Regions from separate parts of the Planifilum fimeticola genome, predicted to be linked through region 1. Evidence: predicted binding sites of a transcription regulator. Region 1 holds the regulator's gene; the other holds the start of a gene.
The links. The regulator LexA, encoded in region 1, represses DNA repair genes until DNA is damaged. The targets are predictions, from matches to a motif close to CGAACATATGTTCG.
Positions count from the first base shown of each region.

Region 2: the regulator LexA is predicted to act here: its motif matches at 2,294-2,307, upstream of CLV97_RS12590 (SPL family radical SAM protein).

Region 1 covers NZ_PVNE01000017.1:2,915-6,404, forward strand. The annotation lists gene CLV97_RS10875 (quaternary amine ABC transporter ATP-binding protein) at 1-184, opposite strand, end outside; gene yneA (cell division suppressor protein YneA) at 514-789, opposite strand; gene lexA (transcriptional repressor LexA) at 1,018-1,638, shown strand; gene ilvA (threonine ammonia-lyase IlvA) at 2,043-3,326, shown strand; gene ehuA (ectoine/hydroxyectoine ABC transporter ATP-binding protein EhuA) at 3,377-3,490, opposite strand, start outside.
Region 2 covers NZ_PVNE01000021.1:34,683-38,172, reverse strand. The annotation lists gene leuD (3-isopropylmalate dehydratase small subunit) at 1-475, opposite strand, end outside; gene leuC (3-isopropylmalate dehydratase large subunit) at 618-2,030, opposite strand; gene CLV97_RS12590 (SPL family radical SAM protein) at 2,326-3,255, shown strand.

The DNA of each region.
Region 1 (3,490 bases):
ACAGACCCATGATCACAAAAACCTCTCCGGCCTCCACTGAAAAGGAAGCCCGATTGACACCGACGGTCATTCCCGTCTCCCTGAAGATCTCTTCCTTGCTCTTGCCTTGTCTCACCAAAGCCAGCCCTCGCGAGGGATGACGCCCGAAAATTTTGGTGAGATTCCTCACCTCGATTTTCGCCAAAGAGCCCCCTCCTTTCCACGATCTCTCATTTTTAGAATATTCAGATAATATGTGACGGCGCAAAACGGGGCGCTTCGGAAGCCTTTTCTTGGCCCCGACACCCTGCAATCTTGGAAAAATAAAAAAACGCACTCCGAAGGACCCATGTTTATTTTAAAAATAAAAAGATCACCGGTCAAAACCGATGACAAAGCGGTTGAAGTATCAAGTCCAGCTGATAGATGAAAAGAAATAATAGGAGTCGTTCTCTTTAGGAATCCTCCGGTATCGTGCGTTTTCCGAACAATAGCTCCCCAACCGCAAACATATGTGCCCAGATTGCCGAATGATCAATCCCTTTTTCGGACGGGAATTTTTAATGTTTGCCCGGGATGGATCACGGCATCCTCCAAACGATTGATCCGGCGGATATCGCCGATCAGTTCCCGGATGTCGACGGAATCGTCCGCATACCTTCGGGCCAACCCCCATAGTGTATCGCCGGGTTCAACACGGACATTCACCGTCGGCTCCGGACCGTCGCCGGCCGCCCTGTCCACCCACACCACCAGAACGACCATCAGAAAACAGAGGATTCCGACGAGAGCGATTCCCCTCCGGCTCATCCCATCCCCTCCGTCAGCACCCGGATGGTTCCTGCAAATGATTTCCTTCAACCCGAGCATATAACAGAACAAACGTTCTGTCAAGGTGTTCCCGAACTCATGTTTGTGTTTTTTTCACATTTCATGTATACTGAAAATGGGATGAACTAAGCGGGTATGGGTTTTCGGGTTTGGTGCCAATTTAGCCGAAGGCGGTGATTACCTGTGTCCGAGAAAGGAGATGAGCACATGTCCAAACTGTCTCCCCGGCAACAGGCGATTCTGAACTACATAAAAAAAGAGGTGGAGGAAAAGGGATACCCCCCCTCCGTCCGGGAAATCGGCGAAGCGGTGGGGCTTGCCTCCAGTTCGACCGTACACGGACATCTGTCTCGCCTGGAAAAAAAAGGCTTCATCCGACGCGATCCGACCAAGCCGAGGGCCATTGAAATCTTGGACCGTCCAATGACGGAACGTCGCGCGGAAACCGACACGGTGATGGTTCCGCTGGTCGGGAAGGTAACTGCCGGGGAACCGATCACCGCCGTGGAAAATATCGACGAATACATTCCCCTTCCCAAAAAGATGGTGGGCAACGGCAAACATTTTATCCTTTCTGTTCAGGGCGACAGCATGATCAACGCCGGCATCCTCGACAAGGATTACGTCATCGTCCGGCAACAACCCACCGCAGACAACGGCGACATCGTCGTGGCCATGACTCCGGACGAGGAAGCCACCGTGAAGCGGTTCTACAAGGAAAAGGATTATGTCCGCCTTCAACCGGAAAATGACCTCATGGAGCCGATTTTGCTTCCCCGGGTGACGATCCTCGGCAAAGTGGTGGGGTTGATTCGCCACATCCATTGAGCATATGGCGCTATTTATCCTCGCGAAATCGCGAGGTTTTTTAATTGGGCATTTTCTTCGCGAACTCCCCCTGATTCAGCCGAGATTTTTGAGAGCTCCCCTTGAGTTCATCCACCCGGCATCACATCCCCCATCCTTTGAGCCCCTTTCAAACAGTGATCGCCTTCCGCTTCGCTTGCCGGACGCTTTTCCTGAAAAAGTTCCTGAACCATCCCGGAGAATCTTAAATCTGGCCGTGCCAAGCTCCCGAGAGTGTGTTAAAATATTCCTCAATATTTGTGAAATCGCCTTTCACTCTTCAACCCGCCCGCCGGTCGCATCCCTCTCGGAAAAATGCTGGACATTCGGGCGACCGGTACGCTATAAAATCAAATAAATATCAAAAAGCCAAAGGATGAGGTGAGATGGGAAAAGCTCTGGACAAAGTGCACGCCGATCAAGCCGATCATATCAAGATTGAGGATATTCTCATCGCCAGCCAGAGATTAAAAAAAGTATGCGTGCATACGCCCCTTGAATACAATCGCCTCCTGTCCGAAGAATACGGATGCGACGTCCATTTGAAGCGGGAAGACCTCCAAATCGTCCGTTCCTTCAAGATTCGGGGCGCCTACAACACCATTTGCAGCCTCTCCGAAGAAGAGCGAAAAAGGGGCGTGGTCTGCGCCAGCGCGGGAAACCACGCCCAGGGAGTGGCCTATTCCTGCCGTCATCTCGGCATCTCCGGGAAAATTTTCATGCCGACCACGACCCCGCGGCAAAAAATCAACCAGGTGAAGCATTACGGCGGTGAATTCGTGGAAGTGATCCTGACCGGCGACACCTTTGACGATTCCTTTCAACGGGCCATGGCTTACGTGGAGGAACACCAAATGTCCTTCATCCACCCCTTTGACGATTACCGCACCATCGTCGGGCAGGGCACCATCGGGATCGAAATCCTCAACGACTTGAAACAGCCCCCGGACTACGTGTTTGTCACCGTTGGCGGAGGCGGGCTGATCTCCGGCGTCAGCTCCTATATCAAAAGCGTGTATCCACATACCAGGGTGATCGGGGTGGAGCCCGCCGGCGCCCAAAGCATGAAGGAGTCGTTGGAAAAGGATCGGGTGGTGAAACTGGAGAAGATCGAACCCTTTGTGGACGGGGCGGCAGTCAAGCAGGTGGGAAATCTAACCTTCAAGATCTGCCGGGAAAATGTGGATAAAGTGGTTGCGGTGCCGGAAGGGAAAGTGTGCACCACCATCCTGGACCTGTATAACCAGCATGCGATCGTTGTCGAACCCGCCGGCGCGCTTTCCGTTTCCGCCCTGGACTTTTTCCGGGAACAGATTCGGGGGAAAAACGTGGTCTGCATCATCAGCGGCGGGAACAACGACATTGACCGGATGCAGGAAATCAAAGAGCGCTCTCTGATTTATGAAGGGCTCAAACACTATTTCATCATCAATTTCCCGCAACGGGCCGGCGCCCTGCGCGAGTTCCTGGACGATGTGCTGGGGGAGAATGACGATATCACCCGGTTCGAGTACACGAAAAAGAACAACAAGGACAACGGCCCCGCCCTGGTCGGAATCGAGCTGAAAAACCGAGAGGATTATGCTCCCTTGATCGAACGGATGAACAAGAAGGGATTCCCTTATATCGAAATCAACAAGGATCCTCGTCTTTTCCATCTGCTAATATGATCCCCCGAAAAAGCGAAAAAAGGGAGGGCGACCGCCCTCCCTTTGCCATCTCAATTTCCGTTCATCATCATGTTGAAGCGCCTCAAAAAGTCCCGCAGGCGGTCGCTTTCCGGGTTGCCGAAGATTTTCGAGGGGGGGCCCTGTTCCACGATCCGCCCCTCGTC
Region 2 (3,490 bases), on a different contig from region 1:
AGAGTTGAAGTCCGTGGTTGTCGGACAGGCGGCAGTTCTCCAGGTCGACGGCCAGTTCGTATCCTTCGTGTTCTTCCGTTCGCCGAAACAGCTCCTCCACGTCTTCTTCCGGGAGCGTGAGGGGAAGGATGCCGTTTTTGAAGCAGTTGTTGTAAAAAATGTCGGCGAAGGAAGGGGCGATGATCACCCGAAAGCCGTAGTCCATCAATGCCCAGGGGGCGTGTTCCCTGGAGGAGCCGCACCCGAAATTGTTCCGGGTCAGCAGGATGCTCGCTCCCCGATAGCGCTCCTGGTTGAGGACGAAATCGGGATTGGGGTTTCCCTTTTCGTCGTAGCACCAATCGTAGAACAGAAACTGGCCGAAACCGGTCCGTTCAATCCGTTTCAGAAATTGCTTGGGGATGATCTGATCGGTGTCCACGTTCACCCGGTCAAGGGGAGCCACCTTGCCGGTATGGGTTTTGAGCGGTTCCATACGGTCTCCTCCTGATTCCGAAAGTGATTGGCATTCTCCGGATGGGCCGGAGGCGACAAAGTATCAAGGAAGGGATTTTTCGTCTCGGTTTCACTCGGCAGGAGTCGCACGACGAAAAATCGCTCCCCCGAGGGACGGAGGTTTACGGTTCAATGTCCCATTCCCGGATGTCCACGAAGTGACCGGCGATGGCGGCCGCGGCGGCCATCATGGGGCTCACCAGGTGGGTGCGCCCGCCGCGTCCCTGCCTTCCCTCGAAGTTGCGGTTGGAGGTGGAAGCGCAGCGTTCCCCCGGGCGAAGGATATCGGGATTCATACCCAGGCACATGCTGCAACCGGAATCCCGCCATTCAAACCCGGCTTCTTTGAAGATGCGGTCCAACCCTTCCCGTTCCGCCTGCAGTTTTACCTGCTGGGAGCCGGGAACCACCATGGCCCGGACGCGGGGGGAGACTTTCCGTCCCCGGACGACCTTGGCGGCCTCGCGCAGGTCTTGGATCCGCGAATTGGTGCAGGATCCGATGAAGACGCGGTCCACCGGAATATCGACGATCGGCGTTCCCGGTTTGAGGCCCATGTATTCGAGGGCTTTTCTGGCCGCTTTTCGCTCGTTTTCCGTGGGGAAGGAATCGGGATCCGGCACGGTGCCCGTCACATCGGTCCCCATTCCGGGACTGGTCCCCCAGGTGACCTGGGGCGACAGGGTGGAGGCGTCGAGCTCGAACCGGCGATCGTAGGTGGCGCCTTCATCCGTCGCCAGCTGTTCCCAATCGGCGACGGCTTTCTCGAACCGTTTTCCCTTGGGCGCGAAGGGACGGTTTTCCAAATAGGCGAAGGTGGTGGCATCCGGCGAGACCATGCCGGCCCGGGCACCGGCTTCGATCGACATGTTGCAGACGGTCATCCGCTCTTCCATGGACATGTTGCGGATAACCTCCCCGGTGTATTCGACGACGGTTCCGGTGGCGCCGTCCGTACCGATGCGGGAGATGATGGCCAGGATCACGTCTTTGGCCGAAACGCCCGGGGGCAGGCTTCCCTTGACATGGATCTCCATTGTCCGGGGTTTGGCCTGGTGCAGGCATTGGGTGGCCAGGACGTGTTCCACTTCGCTGGTTCCGATTCCGAAGGCGAGGGCGCCGAAGGCCCCGTGGGTGGAGGTGTGGCTGTCTCCGCAGACGATCGTCTTCCCCGGAAGGGTCAGACCCAGTTCAGGGCCGATCACGTGGACGATGCCCTGTTGCGGGCTGTTCAGGTCGTAGAGCCGGATGCCGAACTCGCGGCAGTTCCGGGCCAAGGTTTCCATCTGCTTGGCGGAGATCGGATCGGTGATCGGCAGTGAGCGGTCCGTCGTGGGAACGTTGTGGTCCATGGTCGCTACGGTCAAGTCGGGTCGGCGCACTTTGCGGCCGGCCATGCGCAATCCGTCGAAGGCTTGGGGGGAAGTCACCTCGTGGATGAGGTGGAGGTCGATGTACAGGATGGCCGGTTTTCCCTCTTCCTGATGGATGACGTGGCGATCCCAGATTTTTTCGAACAATGTCCGCGGTTTCATTTTCCTCTCACCTTGCATTCTCTTTTTTTCGGCGAAGCGTTGCCGTATGAAATATATATGCTATCTATTGTAACAAATTTTTCGATGGCGGCAAGGGGGAAATGGGTGAATTGCGGGTCGATTTCCAAATCGGATCGGCCGTTTGACAGTCCGGCGAAACCGGTGCGCGCCTCTCCCTGTGCGAAATGCCGTTTCAGATCGGAGAATCCTTTTTTTGGGATGTTTTCTGTTAGTGGTAGCAGGGAAGGGGGTGTGGTATATTAGAAACAAATGTTCGTATCTCGGGGGGATTCCGATGGCCGGGCGGACGCCGCGGAGGCTCTTTCCCAAACGCTCCAAATCGGTGCTCAACCGGGTGGAGGGCATGCCCTTCAACTGGTCGATTAATCCGTACCGCGGTTGCAGTCACGGATGCCACTTCTGTTATGCCCGGCCCACCCACAGCTATCTGGGATTTCACGCCGATGACAGCTTTCAGCACAATGTCATCGTCAAGCGGGATGCGGCGGAGGTGCTTTATCGGGAGCTGAAACGAGGAAAGTGGAAAGGCGGGGTAGTGGCCGTCGGGACGGCCACCGATCCGTACCAGCCGGTGGAAGGGAAATGGAAGCTGACCCGATCCATTTTGAAGGTGTTGAGGGATTTTCGGATTCCGACCAGCATCACCACGCGATCTCCCTTGATCCTGCGGGACAGGGACATCCTCCGGGAGATGGTACTCACATCGGTCAACATCAGTTTGAGCACGCTGGATGAGGGGGTGTGGCGGTTGACGGAGCCCGCCTCTCCACATCCGAAACAACGCCTGGAAGCGGTTCGGAAACTGAATGGGGAGGGGATTCCGGCGGGCCTGTTTCTGGCGCCGATCCTGCCGTATCTCTCGGATACCGATGAACAGCTTCGGTCTTATATGATCGCGGCAAGGGAATGCGGCGCCCGCTTCGTGGTGCCGTCCGTGCTCCGGCTGCAACCGGCAGTGAAAAGCTGGTTCTTCCGCCGCATCCAGGCCGCCTTCCCCCGGGAGTACCCCCACCTGGTCCGGCTGTACGAGGGTTCTCTTCCGCCCGACGAATACCGGACGGAGCTGTATTCGCGGGTGAGGCGGCACATGAGGGAAGTCGGTTTCATAAATGAACCGAGCCGGGGGGAGGGGACCGCGTTGACGCAGGAGGTCGGAAGAGAGGAGATGCTTCGGGAGGAGCCGGTACAGCTCAGTCTGTTTTAGGGGAAGTTTAGGCGGTTCACCCAATTTTGCTTTCGGATGGACGTTTACCCGGCCCCATTTGGATATGAGGCATAAAGTATAGGGACAACTGAAAGGGGGTAGGGAGATGTCCTATGGTGGTTACGGTTATTTGGTGAGCTGGCGCCGTCTGCTGATCTTCCTCTTGGTGATCGCGACCATCTTCGTGTTTGTGGGAGGCCTGTGATCAGCATTCCGGATGGAGATCTCCCCTTTT